Regions from separate parts of the Streptomyces sp. NPDC059371 genome, predicted to be linked through region 3. Evidence: riboswitches for the same ligand, from Rfam matches in the RefSeq annotation. Region 3 holds a riboswitch; each other region holds the start of a gene.
The links. A riboswitch is a leader RNA that binds a small molecule or an ion and turns the genes downstream of it on or off. The one in region 3 is predicted to bind cobalamin.
Positions count from the first base shown of each region.

Region 1: it holds a riboswitch for cobalamin, as region 3 does, so the genes downstream of both, ACFXGX_RS08285 (cobalamin biosynthesis protein) here and metE (5-methyltetrahydropteroyltriglutamate--homocysteine S-methyltransferase) in region 3, are expected to answer to the same signal.
Region 2: it holds a riboswitch for cobalamin, as region 3 does, so the genes downstream of both, ACFXGX_RS15760 (ribonucleoside-diphosphate reductase subunit alpha) here and metE (5-methyltetrahydropteroyltriglutamate--homocysteine S-methyltransferase) in region 3, are expected to answer to the same signal.

Region 1 covers NZ_JBHYXD010000009.1:122,151-127,314, reverse strand. Annotated here, with positions in the region: gene cobN (cobaltochelatase subunit CobN) at 1-790, opposite strand, end outside; gene ACFXGX_RS08290 (cobyric acid synthase) at 787-2,382, opposite strand; gene ACFXGX_RS08285 (cobalamin biosynthesis protein) at 2,379-3,350, opposite strand; cobalamin riboswitch at 3,456-3,599, opposite strand; gene ACFXGX_RS08280 (hypothetical protein) at 3,733-3,951, opposite strand; gene ACFXGX_RS08275 (anion permease) at 3,972-5,164, opposite strand, start outside.
Region 2 covers NZ_JBHYXD010000022.1:97,696-102,859, reverse strand. Annotated here, with positions in the region: gene mctP (monocarboxylate uptake permease MctP) at 1-704, shown strand, start outside; gene ACFXGX_RS15765 (GNAT family N-acetyltransferase) at 966-1,484, shown strand; cobalamin riboswitch at 1,526-1,675, shown strand; gene ACFXGX_RS15760 (ribonucleoside-diphosphate reductase subunit alpha) at 1,807-4,188, shown strand; gene ACFXGX_RS15755 (ribonucleotide-diphosphate reductase subunit beta) at 4,188-5,164, shown strand, end outside.
Region 3 covers NZ_JBHYXD010000021.1:84,299-89,462, forward strand. Annotated here, with positions in the region: gene ACFXGX_RS15210 (hypothetical protein) at 1-580, shown strand, start outside; gene metE (5-methyltetrahydropteroyltriglutamate--homocysteine S-methyltransferase) at 657-2,975, opposite strand; cobalamin riboswitch at 3,142-3,384, opposite strand; gene ACFXGX_RS15220 (3-hydroxybutyryl-CoA dehydrogenase) at 3,590-4,459, opposite strand; gene aceB (malate synthase A) at 4,456-5,164, opposite strand, start outside.

The DNA of each region.
Region 1 (5,164 bases), on a different contig from region 3:
CGTCCGAAGCGTCCCAGGCGGCCTTCGACGAGGTCAGGCAGAGACCCTGGAGCACGGGGATGTCGAGGTCGGCGAGCGCCCCGATGTCCCAGGCCTCCTCGTCGCCGCCCGCGGACGCCTGCGAGGCGTGGGTGCCGCCCGCCGCGAGGACGGTGGCCACCAGCGCGTCGGCCCGGCCGAGGATCTCGTACAGGCCCGGGTCGGCTCCGCGCAGCGAACCGCAGTACACGGCAAGGGCGTTGGCGCCGCGTGCCTCGATCGCCTCGCACAGCGTGTCCACGAACGCGGTGTTCCCGGACAGTTCGTGCGCCCGGTAGAACAGCACGCCGACGGTCGGCCTGCCCTCGACGAAGGCGTGCTCGCCGTGGACGCCGAACTCCGCCGACTTCCGCGGCTCCTCGAAGCCCTCACCCGTGAGCAGCACGGTGTCCGAGAGGAACCGGGCCAGCTCGGCCAGGTTGGCCGGACCGCCCTCGACGAGATAGCGCAGCGCCTCCGCGACGACGCCCGCGGGCACCGACGACTCGGCCATCAGCTCGGCGTCCGGGACGGACTCGCCGCCCAGCAGCACGGTCGGGATCCCGGACGCCTTCAGGAAGGCCAGCCCGTCCTCCCAGGCCCGCTTGCCGCCGAGCAGCCGTACGACGGCGAGGTCCGCGCCCTCGACGAGCGAGGGGAGTTCGCCCGTGACGTCCACCCGGTTCGGGTTGCCGATCCGGTAGGCGGCGCCACTGGCGCGGGCCGCCAGCAGATCCGTGTCGGCGGTCGACAACAACAACACTGTGCTCATGCGGGTGCTCCCGGTGGAATGAAGGGCAGTCCTTGCGGTGCGCCGGACTCGATGAGCCGCCAGAGCGCGTCCGTGTCCGCGTGTTCCTCGATCAGGTCGCCGAGCCGGTCGAGCTGCTCCTCGCGCAGCGCCGCGAACGACGTGTCGGGGGCCGGCACGAAGCGGCGGCCCGCGGCGGCGGCCACCTCGCGCAGGAAGGCCCGCCGGAAACCGTCCGACTCCAGGGAGCCGTGCCAGTGCGTGCCCCAGACGGAGCCGGCCCGGCAGCCGTCCAGGCTGTGTCCGTGGCCGTCGGAGATGAACGCTTCGCCGCCGGTCACCTCGGCGACGCCATGATGGATCTCGTACCCCTCGACATGCTCGCCGAGGGCCTCGCCGACCGGCCGCGCCAGCGTCTTCTCCCGCGCGAACCGCACGCGTACGGGGAGGAGTCCGAGCCCCTCGACCCGGCCGGCGCGGGACTCGACCTCGTCCTCGATGCGCTCGCCGAGAAGCTGGAAGCCGCCGCAGATCCCCAGCACGGGGCGTCCTTCGGCGGACCGGCGCGCGATCGCGTCGGCGAGGCCGCGCTCGCGCAGCCACTGAAGGGCCTTCACCGTGCCCCGGGTCCCGGGAACGATGACCAGATCGGCGTCGGCCAGTTCCTCGGCTCGGTCCACGAACCGCACGACGACGCCCGGTTCGGCGGCCAGCGCGTCCACGTCGGTGAAGTTGGACATCAGCGGGACCGCGCAGACGGCGACCCGCAGGATGTCCTCGCCGACGGGGGAGGAGACCGCCGACTCGCGGACGGCCCCGCGCAGCGAGACCCGCAGTCCGTCCTCCTCGTCGATGCCGAGTCCGTGCTGGAACGGCAGCACGCCGTACGAGCGCCGCCCGGTGAGGCCGTGCAGCATGTCGAGCCCCGGCTCCAGCAGACTCACGTCACCGCGGAACTTGTTGACGAGGAAACCGGCGACGAGCGCCTGGTCCTCGGGGGACAGCAGGGCGACCGTCCCGAAGAACGAGGCGAACACCCCGCCCCGGTCGATGTCGCCGACGACGAGCACGGGGAGCCCCGCGTTCCGCGCCACCCCCATGTTCACGATGTCGGTGCGCCGCAGATTGATCTCGGCCGGGCTGCCGGCCCCTTCACAGATCACCGCGTCATACGTGCCCCGCAACTGCGCCAGACAGTCGAGGACGGTGGCGAGGAGTGCTTCCTGGCGCCCCCCGCGCAGCCGGTCCCCGGTCGGCACGGCACCTGACGAGGGGTCCGCCACGGACCCGGCCGTCCCGAAGAACCCGCGGGCGCTCATCTCGCCCACCGGCTTTCCCATCAGGACGACCTGACTGCTGCGGTCGCTGCCCGGCTTGAGCAGCACGGGATTCATCAGCGCGGTCGGCTCCACGCGGGCGGCCTGCGCCTGCATGGCCTGCGCCCGCCCGATCTCGGCGCCCTCGCGCGTCACGAACGAGTTCAGGGACATGTTCTGCGCCTTGAAGGGCGCGACCTTGACGCCCTGGCGCGCCAGCCACCGGCAGATCCCGGCGGTCACGACGCTCTTGCCCGCGTCGGAGGTGGTCCCGGCGATCAGCAGCCCGCCGCTCATGCGGTGCGTCCCTTCCTGGTGGACGGAACCCGTCCGGCTCCGGTGAGCAGAATCCGGCCGGCGGCGCTCACGCCGAGCGCGAGCCAGCCGACGCGCCGGGAGAGCCGTACGGCCCGTTCGATGTCGTGGACGTGGACGGCGCGCCCCGCGCCGTTGAGCACGGGCCGGTGCTCGACCCGTCCGCCGTACGAGAGGGTGCCGCCGAGCCGCACGCCGAGCGCGCCCGCGAACGAGGCCTCCACGGGTCCTGCGTTGGGGCTCGGATGCTTGCGGGCGTCCGAGCGCCAGGCCCGCAGGGCACCGCGCGGATCGGGTCCGGCCACGGCCGCGAGGACGGCGGTCAGCCGGGCTCCCGGCCATCCGGCCAGGTCGTCGAGCCGGGCGGAGGCCCAGCCGTAGCGCCGGTAGCGGGGGGACTGGTGTCCGACCATGGCGTCGAGCGTGTTCACGGCGCGGAAGGCGACGAGTCCGGGCACACCGCCGACCGCGCCCCAGACCAGAGCGCCCACGACGGCGTCGGAGGTGTTCTCGGCGACGGACTCGACGACCGCGCGCGCGACACCGTCGGCGTCCAGCGCCTGCGGATCGCGTCCGCACAGGTGCGGCAGCCGCTCCCGGGCCGCGCCGAGGTCACCGGCCGCGAGCGGGCCGCCGATCGCCCGCGCCTCGCGGCCGAGGGAGGTGCCTCCGACGACGGCCCAGGTGGCGGCGGCGGTCAGGGCGATCGAGGCGGTACGGGAGCGGCGTACGGTACGGCTCGCGAGCGCGGCCAGTCCGGTGGCGCCGCCGACGCAGACGGCCGTGTGCAGCGCGCCCCACCCGCGGTGGTCCCGCCACAGTGTCCGTTCGACGGTCGCGGCGGCCCGCCCGAAAGCGGCGACCGGATGCCCTCGGCGGGGATCGCCGAGCAGCAGGTCGCCGAGAAGGCCGGCGGCGGCGCCGTACGCGAAGACGCGATCGGCACGCACGGGGTCAGCCGGCCGTGGGGTGGAGCGGAACCCTCGTACTCAGTGAAACGGGCAACGGGCAGCCGCGCATGGCGATATGTCCTCACTCAGGGTGTCCACGCCCTGGTTCGACGAGACCGGCGGTGAGAGTTCCTGGCTCCCGGGGAGTTTCTTCCCCGATGACAGTGGCGGGACCGCGCCGGATTCGCACCGGCTTCCTCTCATGCCGCCGTACTTGGCTCCGGCAGTCCACCACGGGGTGAGAACGGCCGTCAACTGGCTGTTGACCTGCGGAGGGACAGTGTGCGCAGGCCCACATACGCGTGGGGTGCGGGACGGTGATCCGTCCCGCACCCCACGCGCGGTACCGCTCGGCGCAGCCCGGTTCCGGGCCGCCGCCGGGCTACTTGGTGATGATCAGAGAGATGCCGTACGCCACCGCCGCGGCGCAGGCCGCGAAGCAGACGTACGCGCCGGTGGCCGCCGCGACCGCGGAACCGCCCTGGGCGGACTCCTTCTTGGAGAGGCCGGCGACACCGAGGGTGAAGAGGGCGACGAGGGCCACGGTCACTCCGAGGCTGACCCCGAAGACGGACCCGAGGGCTGACCAGTCGATGCTCATGCTGTTTCTTCCTTCGGTTCTCAGGCCACTCGGGACGGCGCCGACGGGTTCACCGTGGGCTCGGCCGGAGCCGGGATGGTGGCCGTGAGGCCTTCGGCCACGGTGCCGGCCGGGGGCGGGGTGACGGCGGCGATGGCCTGCGTCACCACACCGGCGGGCTCCTCGGTGTCGTTCACGTTGTTGTGGTCGATCACCTCGCGGCGCGAGCGGCGCCAGATCGCGAAGCTGGAGCCGACCAGGAACGCGGCGACGAGCGCGGTGCCCCAGGCACCGAAACCGGTCACCCACTCGGCACCGGCGCCGACCAGGGCTGCGGCGGGCAGCGTGAGGACCCAGGCGACGACCATGCGGGTGGCGGTGGACCAGCGGACCACACCGCCCTTGCGGCCGAGACCCGCGCCCATCACGGAACCGGAGACCGAGTGCGTGGTGGAGAGGGAGAAGCCGATGTGCGAGGAGGCCAGGATGACCGTCGCCGCGCTGGTCTGGGCGGCGAAGCCCTGCTGCGGCTGAAGGTCGGTCAGGCCCTTGCCCATCGTGCGGATGATGCGCCAGCCGCCCAGGTAGGTGCCGAGCGCGATGGCGAGACCGGCGGAGAGGATGACCCAGACCGGCGGGTCCGAGTCGGGAGCGACGGCGCCACCGGCGACCAGGGCCAGGGTGATGATGCCCATCGTCTTCTGCGCGTCGTTGGTGCCGTGGGCCAGCGAGACCAGGCCCGCGGAGGCGATCTGGCCGGCGCGGTAGCCCTTCTTGGTGGCCTTGGTGTCGGCGCCACCGCTCAGCTTGTACGACAGCCGGGTGGCGAGCATGGCGGCCAGACCGGCGACGACCGGGGCGGCGACGGCGGGCAGAAGCACCTTGCCGACCAGGACGTCACCGTGCACGGCGCCGGTACCGGCGGACGCGATGGTGGCGCCGACCAGGCCGCCCATGAGGGCGTGCGAGGAGCTGGACGGGAGCCCGACGAGCCACGTCACCAGGTTCCAGAGGATCGCGCCGACGAGCGCGGCGAAGATCACCTCTGGCCGGATGCCTGTCTCGTCGACGAGGCCCTTGGAGATCGTGTTGGCGACCTCGACGGAGAGGAAGGCGCCGACAAGGTTGAGGGCGGCGGACATGGCCACCGCGACCTTGGGCTTGAGTGCGCCGGTCGAGATGGTGGTGGCCATCGCGTTGGCGGTGTCGTGGAAACCGTTCGTGAAATCGAACA
Region 2 (5,164 bases), on a different contig from region 3:
GGTTCATGGCGATCGCGGCGGGCGTGAAGGTCACCAACGGCCAGCTCGCCATCCCCCAGCTCTTCGAGAACATGTTCCCCGACTGGTTCGCGGGCGTCGCCTTCGCCGCCATCGGCATCGGCGCGCTCGTCCCGGCGGCCATCATGTCGATCGCGGCCGCGAATCTCTTCACCCGCAACATCTACAAGGACTTCATCAACCCGGCCGCGACCCCGCGGCAGGAGACCCAGGTCTCCAAGCTGGTCTCGCTGCTGGTGAAGGTGGGCGCGCTGGTCTTCGTCCTGACCATGGACAAGACCGTCGCGATCAACTTCCAGTTGCTGGGCGGCATCTGGATCCTGCAGACCTTCCCCTCGCTGGTCGGCGGTCTCTTCACCCGCTGGTTCCACCGCTGGGCGCTGCTGGGCGGCTGGGCGGTCGGCATGCTCTACGGCACGATCGCCGCCTACGGGGTGGCCTCCCCGACGCAGAAGCACTTCGGCGGCAGCTCGAAGGAGATCCCCGGCATCGGGGAGATCGGCTACATCGGTCTGACGGCGTTCGTCCTGAACGTGACCGTGACCGTCGTCCTGACCTTCGCCCTCAGGGCGCTCAAGGCCCCGGAGGGCGTGGACGAGACCTCGCCCGGGGACTACACGGCCGACGCGGGCGACCCGAACGTCGAGACGGAGCTCCCGCCGGCCACGGCGGACGCCAGTCACTAGGAGTGCGGCACCTGTCCGGCCGCGAGGCCACCGGGCAGGTCCCGGCGACAGCCGGGAACGACGGGCCGCCGGTGCAAACCCCGCGGGCCCGCGCCCTTCCGGGCGGGGACACTCGCCCGCCATGACCACGTCATACGGCCGGCGCGGCCCCGCGCGCGCGCGCCCCCGGCGCGCGCCCGCGCCCCCCCCCCCCCCCCCGCGCGGCCCCCCGCCCCCCCCCCGCCCCCCCCGTCGCCATGCCGGTCGGGCACACTCGCCCGCATGGACATCGTCATCCGGCCGGCGCGGCCCGAGGAGTACCCCGTCATCGGAGAGATCGCGGCCCGGGCCTATCTCGGGGACGGACTGCTCGACTTCGGGGAGAGCGACGCGTACCTCGGAACGCTGCGGGACGTCGCGGGGCGCGCGGCCGTCGCCGAGGTGCTGGTCGCCGCCGAGGGGGACCGGGTGCTCGGCAGTGTGACCTTCGCGACGGACGGCAGCCCCATGGCCGACTCGGCGCGCGACGGGGAGGCCGAGATCCGGATGCTCGCGGTCGCGCGGGAGGCGCGCGGCCGGGGCGCCGGCGAGGCCCTCGTGCGCGCCTGCGTCGCGCGGGCACGGGCCCTGGAGGGCTGCGGGCGCCTCGTGCTGTCCACCCAGCGCACCATGCGCAGCGCCCACCGCCTCTACGAGCGCATCGGCTTCACCCGCACCCCGGACCGCGACTGGAACCCCCTTCCGGAGCTCGACGACATCCGGCTGCTCACTTACGAGTTGACGTTCCGGCACGCTCCGTAGCGCTCCCGGACACAACATGTGGGGGCAGTCCCGAAGCCCGGCACAAGATGTATGCTCATGGTCGCTGTCGTCGCAGGGGAATCCGGTGCGAATCCGGAACTGTCCCGCAACGGTGTACTTGTGCGTGTTCGCGTCTGCGTGTGCCCGTACTCGCGTCAGTCCGAGGACCTGCCGACAGCGCGCCCCGGCCGTCCGGCCCGGGTGCCGACGACGTCCGGGCCTCGCGGAATGGGCCGGTGGACGCGGCGCGCTGCTGCCCGAAAGCGCTCCCGTGTGCCCCCTGCCCGCCCGCAAGGCCCCGTGCCGAGCGAGGAGAGCCCACGTGACCATCGCGCCAGCCGATCCGGCTTCTGTGACCGCGCCGCAGGCCCCGGTGGAGACCGACGGTCCCGGGACCGCGCTGCTGCGGACCCTGACGGATCTGACCGCCGACCTCCCCGACGCCGACCCCGGCCGGGTCGCCGCGGCGGCGCTGCGCGGCCGGTCCGCCCGCGCCGACGAGGCCGAGCTGCGCGAACTGGCCACCGAGGCGGCCGCGGGTCTCATCTCCGAGGACCCCGCCTATTCGCGGCTGGCCGCCCGTCTGCTCGCGGTCACCATCGCCGCGGAGGCCGCGTCCCAGGGCGTCACCGCCTTCTCCGAGTCGGTCGCCGTCGGCCACCGCGAGGGTCTGATCGCCGACCGTACGGACGCGTTCGTGCGGCTGCACACGGCCCGCCTCGACGCGCTGATCGACCTCGAGGGCGACGACCGCTTCGGCTACTTCGGGCTGCGCACGCTGCACTCCCGCTATCTGCTCCGCCACCCCATCACCCGCAAGGTCGTCGAGACACCCCAGCACTTCATGCTGCGGGTGGCCTGCGGTCTCGCGGAGGACGACACCGTCCGCTCCGTGGAGGAAGTCGCGGCGCTCTACCGGCTCATGAGCCGCCTCGACTACCTCCCCTCCTCCCCCACGCTCTTCAACTCCGGTACGCGGCACCCCCAGATGTCGTCCTGCTACCTCCTCGACTCCCCGCTGGACGAGCTGGACTCCATCTACGACCGCTACCACCAGGTGGCGCGCCTGTCGAAGCACGCGGGCGGCATCGGACTGTCCTACTCCCGCATCCGCTCGCGCGGTTCGCTGATCCGCGGCACCAACGGGCACTCCAACGGCATCGTCCCGTTCCTCAAGACCCTCGACGCCTCGGTGGCCGCGGTGAACCAGGGCGGCCGGCGCAAGGGCGCGGCGGCGGTCTACCTGGAGACCTGGCACTCCGACATCGAGGAGTTCCTGGAGCTGCGCGACAACACCGGTGAGGACGCCCGGCGTACGCACAACCTGAACCTCGCGCACTGGATCCCGGACGAGTTCATGCGCCGGGTGAACGAGGACGGCGTCTGGTCGCTGTTCTCCCCCGCCGACGTGCCGGAACTGGTCGACCTGTGGGGCGACGAGTTCGACGCCGCGTACCGCAAGGCCGAGGAGGCGGGCCTCGCCAGGAAGACCATCCCGGCCCGCGATCTGTACGGCCGCATGATGCGCACCCTCGCGCAGACCGGCAACGGCTGGATGACCTTCAAGGACGCCGCCAACCGGACCGCCAACCAGACGGCGGAGCCGGGCCACACGGTCCACTCCTCGAACCTGTGCACCGAGATCCTGGAGGTCACGGACGACGGGGAGACGGCGGTCTGCAACCTGGGTTCGGTCAACCTGGGCGCGTTCGTGACCGGCGGGGACATCGACTGGGAGCGGCTCGACCAGACCGTGCGCACCGCGGTGACCTTCCTCGACCGCGTGGTGGACATCAACTTCTACCCGACCGAGCAGGCGGGCCGCTCCAACGCCAAGTGGCGTCCGGTCGGCCTCGGCGCGATGGGCCTCCAGGACGTCTTCTTCAAGCTGCGGATCCCGTTCGACTCGCCCGAGGCCCGCGCCCTGTCCACCCGGATCGCCGAGCGGATCATGCTCGCCTCGTACGAGGCCTCCGCGGACCTCGCCGAGCGCAACGGACCGCTCCCGGCCTGGGAGAAGACCCGTACCGCCCGTGGCGTGCTGCACCCGGACCACTTCGACGTCGAGCTGAACTGGCCGGAGCGCTGGGCGGCCCTGCGCGAGCGGATCGCCTCGGTCGGCATGCGCAACTCGCTGCTGCTGGCCATCGCGCCGACCGCCACCATCGCCTCGATCGCGGGCGTGTACGAGTGCATCGAGCCGCAGGTGTCGAACCTGTTCAAGCGCGAGACGCTCTCCGGCGAGTTCCTCCAGGTCAACTCGTACCTGGTGGCCGAGCTGAAGGAGCTCGGCGTGTGGGACGCGCAGACCCGTGAGGCGCTGCGCGAGTCCAGCGGCTCGGTGCAGGGCTTCACCTGGGTCCCGCAGGACGTCCGCGACCTGTACCGCACGGCGTGGGAGATCCCGCAGCGCGGCCTGATCGACATGGCCGCGGCCCGCACCCCGTTCCTGGACCAGGCCCAGTCGCTGAACCTGTTCCTGGAGACGCCTACCATCGGCAAGCTCTCCTCGATGTACTCCTACGCCTGGAAGGCCGGGCTGAAGACGACGTACTACCTGCGTTCGCGCCCGGCGACGCGCATCGCCCGCGCGGCCCAGGCGCAGGCGCGGCCCGAGACCGTCATTCCCGTCCAGCAGGCCGTCGACCCCGACGCCGTCGCCTGCTCCCTTGAGAACCCCGAGTCCTGCGAGGCCTGCCAGTAATGAGCTCAACCGAGAAGAACCTGCTCGACCCGGGCTTCGAACTCACCCTGCGTCCCATGCGCTACCCGGACTTCTACGAGCGCTACCGGGACGCGATCAAGAACACCTGGACCGTCGAGGAGGTCGACCTCCACTCGGACGTCGCCGACCTCGCGAAGCTGACGCCGGGCGAGCAGCACATGATCGGCCGGCTGGTCGCGTTCTTCGCGACGGGCGACTCGATCGTGGCGAACAACCTCGTGCTGACGCTGTACAAGCACATCAACTCCCCCGAGGCGCGGCTGTACTTGAGCCGTCAGCTCTTCGAGGAGGCCGTGCACGTCCAGTTCTATCTGACGCTGCTCGACACCTACCTGCCCGACCCGGAGGACCGCACGGCGGCCTTCGCGGCCGTCGAGAGCATCCCCTCCATCCGCGAGAAGGCGCAGTTCTGCTTCAAGTGGATGGACTCGGTCGAGAAGATGGACCGGCTGGAGACCAGGGCCGACCGCCGCCGCTTCCTGCTGAACCTGATCTGCTTCGCCGCGTGCATCGAGGGGCTCTTCTTCTACGGGGCCTTCGCGTACGTCTACTGGTTCCGCAGCCGGGGCCTGCTGCACGGCCTGGCGACCGGCACCAACTGGGTGTTCCGCGACGAGACGATGCACATGAGCTTCGCCTTCGAGGTGGTCGACACCGTCCGCAAGGAGGAGCCGGACCTCTTCGACGACCAGCTCCAGCAGCAGGTGACCGACATGCTGCGCGAGGCCGTCGAGGCGGAGCTGCAGTTCGGCCGCGACCTGTGCGGCGAGGGCCTGCCGGGCATGAACACCGACTCGATGCGGCAGTACCTGGAGTGCGTGGCGGACCAGCGCCTTCAGCGACTGGGCTTCGCGCCGGTGTACGGCTCCGAGAACCCGTTCTCCTTCATGGAGCTCCAGGGCGTCCAGGAGCTGACCAACTTCTTCGAGCGCCGGCCCTCCGCGTACCAGGTCGC
Region 3 (5,164 bases):
GATCGAGATGGCAGATGTGTTTGCGGCCCGGCGCCGAGGTAGACGCGAGAGTCTCTATGCCTATCGGGTGCGCGGGCTCGGCCGCAGCGCGGTGGTCCTGTGGATCGGTGGCGAGAACGACGAGCCTGATCAGGTGCTGACGTTGCCAGAAGTCGATCACTGGCGGGTGCCGGTGTTCACGACCGTTCGGCAGGCGCGGTTGTACGTGAGCCGACGGGGGCGGAGGCTGGCCTGTCCGGAGGCCGACATCCTGGAGCTCGACCGTGTCGAGCATTGGCTGGAGAACCCGGCACGCCGGCGCGTCCCCCCGGGTGCGGTGCTGGAAGCGTGGAACTTCTTCGAGGATCTGGCCCGAGGACTCGGTGAGGTCCACCGGCTGCCCCCGCAGAGCGCGGTGCACAACAGCGCATACGAGAAGCTGTTCGGAGGCGAGTGCGCCGCGTGGACTCCCGAAGAGCAAGGTGCGGTACTGGAACTGATCACGGCCGGGGTGGAGCTGTGGAACTCCTGCCCGGTGATCGTCAAGCCCTGCTCGAGCATCGTCCACGGCAGCGCGCGGAGCACTCCCAAGGTCCGGTGATCCGTGTGTCTCTTGAGCCGGGGCCGGGGGAGGAAGCGGAGCGTGGTGCTTCCTCCCCCGGCGGACCGGACAGCGGTCAGGATGCGGAGAGTTCCTCGCGGACCGTGCGGGCGGCGGCGACCAGGTTCTCCAGCGAGGCTCGGGTCTCGGGCCAGCCGCGCGTCTTCAGGCCGCAGTCAGGGTTCACCCACAGCCGCTCGGCGGGGATGGCCTTCAGCCCGGTGCGCAGCAGTTCGGCGGCCTCCGCCGTGCTCGGTACGCGTGGGGAGTGGATGTCGTACACACCGGGTCCGGCCTCGCGCGGGTAACCGTGCGCGGCGAGTTCGCGGGCGACCTGCATGTGCGAGCGGGCGGCTTCGAGGCTGATGACGTCGGCGTCGAGATCGTCGATGGCCTGGACGATGTCCCCGAACTCGGCGTAGCACATGTGGGTGTGGACCTGCGTCTCGGGCCGCACGCCACCCGTCGTGAGCCGGAAGGCTTCCGTGGCCCAGGCCAGGTACGCCGGGCGGTCGGCCGCCCGCAGCGGCAGGGTTTCGCGCAGGGCCGGCTCGTCGACCTGGATCACCGAAGTCCCGGCCGCCTCCAGGTCGTTGACCTCGTCCCGCAGAGCGAGGGCGACTTGGCGGGCGGTGTCGCCGAGGGGCTGGTCGTCGCGGACGAAGGACCAGGCGAGCATGGTGACCGGGCCGGTGAGCATGCCCTTCACCGGCCGGGAGGTGAGCGACTGGGCGTACGTCGTCCAGCGCACGGTCATCGGTTCGGGGCGGGAGATGTCGCCGGCCAGGATCGGTGGACGGACGTAGCGCGTTCCGTAGGACTGCACCCAACCGTGCTGCGTGGCCAGGTATCCCGTCATCTGCTCGGCGAAGTACTGGACCATGTCGTTGCGTTCGGGTTCGCCGTGTACGAGCACGTCCAGGCCGGCCTTCTCCTGGAAGGCGATGACCTCCTGGATCTCCGCCCGGATGCGCTCCTCGTAGCCGGCCGCGTCGATGCGTCCCTTGCGCAGGTCGGCGCGGGCGGTGCGCAGTTCGCCGGTCTGCGGGAAGGAGCCGATCGTGGTGGTCGGCAGCAGGGGGAGGCCGAGATGGGCGCGCTGGGCCGCCGCCCGCCCGGCGTAGGTCTGGGAGCGACGGCCGTCGGCATCCGTGACGGCTGTGGTGCGGGCCCGCACGGCGGGGTCGTGCGTGATCGGCGAGTTCACCCGCGAGGTCAAATCTGCTCGGTTCGCGGCGAGTTCGCCTGCGATCGCGTCGGTGCCGAGGCCGAGTCCCCTGGCGAGGGTGACGATCTCGGCGGTCTTCTGCCGGGCGAAGGCGAGCCAGCGCAGGAGCTGCGGGTCGATGTCCCGTTCTGCGGTCGTGTCGAGCGGGACGTGGAGCAGGGAGCAGGACGCCGACACGTCGACCCGGTCGGCGAGACCCAGCAGGGTGCCGAGGGTGGCGAGGGACTTGGCCAGGTCGTTGATCCAGATGTTGCGGCCGTTGACGACACCGGCGATCAGCCGCTTGCCGGGCAGGCCGCCCACGGCCGCGAGGGCGTCGAGGTTGGCAGCCGCGGCGTCGGTGAAGTCCAGGGCGAGTCCGTCGACGGGGGCCTTGGCCAGCACCGGCAGGGCGTCGCCGAGCCGGTCGAAGTAGGAAGCGACCAGGAGCTTCGGCCGGTCGGTCAGGGAGCCGAGAGCGTCGTAGGCGCGGGCGGCGGCGTCCAGTTCGGCCGGGGTGCGGTCCTGGACGAGGGCGGGTTCGTCGAGCTGAATCCACTCGGCTCCGGCCGCGCGCAGGTCGGCGAGGACCTCGGCGTACACCGGCAGCAGCCGGTCAAGCAGGGTGAGCGGTTCGAAGTCCGCGGGCACGCCCGGGGCGGGCTTGGCGAGCAGTAGGTAGGTGACTGGGCCGACCAGCACCGGGCGGGCGCTGAGCCCGAGGCCGAGGGCCTCGTTCAGTTCGGCGACCTGCTTGGTGGAGTCGGCCGTGAAGACGGTGTCCGGTCCCAACTCGGGCACCAGATAGTGGTAGTTGGTGTCGAACCACTTGGTCATCTCCAGCGGCGCGACATCCTGCGTGCCGCGGGCCATGGCGAAGTAGCCCTCCAGGTCGTCCGTCACACGGGCGGCCTGGTGGCGGGTGGGGATCGCGCCGACCATGACGGTGGTGTCGAGGACGTGGTCGTAGTACGAGAAATCGCCGGTCGGAACCTCGTCGATGCCGGCCTCGGCGAGCCGGCGCCAGTTGGCGGCGCGCAGGTCGGCGGCGGCGCGGTGGAGGGCGTCGGCGGTGACGCGGCCCTTCCAGTAGCCCTCGATCGCCTTCTTCAGCTCCCGGTCGGGTCCTTGGCGGGGGTAGCCGTACACGGTGGCCCGTGCTGCCGCGGTCGCGGACTTCGCTGTCACGGAAATCTCCTTCGCGAGATATCTCCCTGGGATCCCGGCAACGGGACGCGAGCGCGAAGGGGTGACGAACCGGGCGGAACCGACCTCGCGCGGCGCGGCGCGATCTTCCGTCCGATATGTACGCCGACCCGCCCACGAGGTCACCGGGATATCCGCGCACGAATCCTTTCGCGCGCGGGCAACGGGCAGGTCTTCGGACTCACGGGCACGTCTCCTCGTACACACTTCGTACGAGCGATACGAGACACCTACTGGCCGTCGCTTCCCAGACCCTGTTCATCGGGTCCAGTGCGTATGACGGCGGTCGTTCCCGCTCACCGCTGCGGGGCAGTCCCGGATTTCCACCGGGTTCCCTCTTACGACGCATCCCGCCTGGCGGACGGGGCGAACCAGCTGCACCGTCCAGCCTAGGGCAATCCACCGGCGCGGCCGATCACATCCGACATTCGGATGGTGAGGTGGGACACGGGAGCGGTGTCGGTGGGATGTGGCGACGGCGGGAAGCGCCTCAACCGCGCTTCCCGCCCTTCCTCCGTCGCCCCCTGCGAAGCGTCTGCCGGATCCCCCGGCCGGCAGTGCGGTCAGGGCCCCTCGGCCCGGTCGCGCCAGGATGCTCAGGCGTGACCGTAGGTGTGGAATCCCCGTCCGGTCTTACGGCCCAGCAGCCCCGCCTGGACCATCCGCTGAAGCAGCGGGGACGGGGCGTAGAGCGGTTCCCTGAACTCCTCGTAGAGCGATTCCGCGATGGAGGCGACGGTGTCCAGACCGATCAGGTCCGCGAGCTTGAGCGGGCCCATCGGATGGGCGCAGCCCAGCTCCATTCCGGTGTCGATGTCGGCCGCGGTCGCGAAGCCCGACTCCGCCATCCGGACGGCCGCCAGCACATACGGGATCAGCAGGGCGTTGACGACGAAGCCGGCCCGGTCCCGTGAGCGGATCACCGTCTTGCCGAGCGTGCCCGTGGCGAAGTCCTCCACAGCGGTCACGGTGTCCGGTGAGGTGTGCAGGGAAGCCACGACCTCCACCAGCGGCAGCACCGGCACTGGGTTGAAGAAGTGCAGTCCCACCACGCGGTCGGCGCGGCTCGTGGCCATGCCGACACGCATCACGGGCAAGGAGGAGGTGTTCGTCGCGAACACCGCCGCCGGATCCTCGACGATCTTGTCGAGGGCGGCGAACACCTCGGTCTTGGCGTCGGCGTTCTCGATGACAGCCTCGACGACGAGCTGCCGGTCGGCCAGGTCGTCCAGACTGCCCGTGAAGACCATGCGGGCGAGGGTGTCCCGCGCCGCGTGCGGCTCCAACTTGCCGCGCCGTACGGCCCGGTCGAGGGAGGCGGCCACTCTCTCGCGGGCCGCGCGGGCGGCCGTCGCGTCTGCCTCGCAGACCACCGTGTCCAGCCCGGCCCGCGCGCAGACCTCGGCGATCCCGGCGCCCATCTGGCCGCCGCCGACCACGCCCACGCGCCGGAAGCGGGCGCTCATGACCGGGGCTCCGCGTGGTGCACGAGGTGCCCGGAGTAGGCGTCCGGAGTGAAGAAGAGCGGCAACTCACCGCTGAGGGCGGTGCGTTCGAAGAGGCCGCGTACCTCGTCGAGGTCCGCCCACGGGTACTCGGCGCCGAGCGCGGTGAGTTCCTCGTCGAGCACGTCGAGCACGGTCAGCCGGTCGATCACCTGGTGCCGCAGCCATTGCCAGATCTGCACGCGGGCGATCTCGGCGGTCGCCGCGTCCTCCATGAGGCCGTACAGAGCGACCGCTCCCTGACCGCGCATCCAGGCGGCGAAGTACCGCAGCGCCACGGCGATATTGGTGCGCACGCCCTCCGGCGTGGGCGGTCCGCTGATCCGGCGCACCGACAGCAGGTCCGCGGCCTGGACGGCCACGTCGTCCCGTGTCCGGTCGATCTGGTGCGGCCGGTCCCCCAGTACGCCGTCGAACACCTCACGGCACACCGGGACGAGCCCGGGATGGGCGACCCAGGACCCGTCGAACCCGTCCTCCGCCTCGCGCTCCTTGTCCAGTCGCACCTTGGCGAGCGCCGCCTCGTGGGCGGCCGGGTCCTTGCTCGGCACCTGGGCCGCCATGCCGCCGATGGCGTGCGCGCCACGCTTGTGGCAGGTACGCACGAGCAGTTCGGTGTACGCCCGCATGAAGGGCGCGGTCATGGTGACCTTCGCCCGGTCGGGG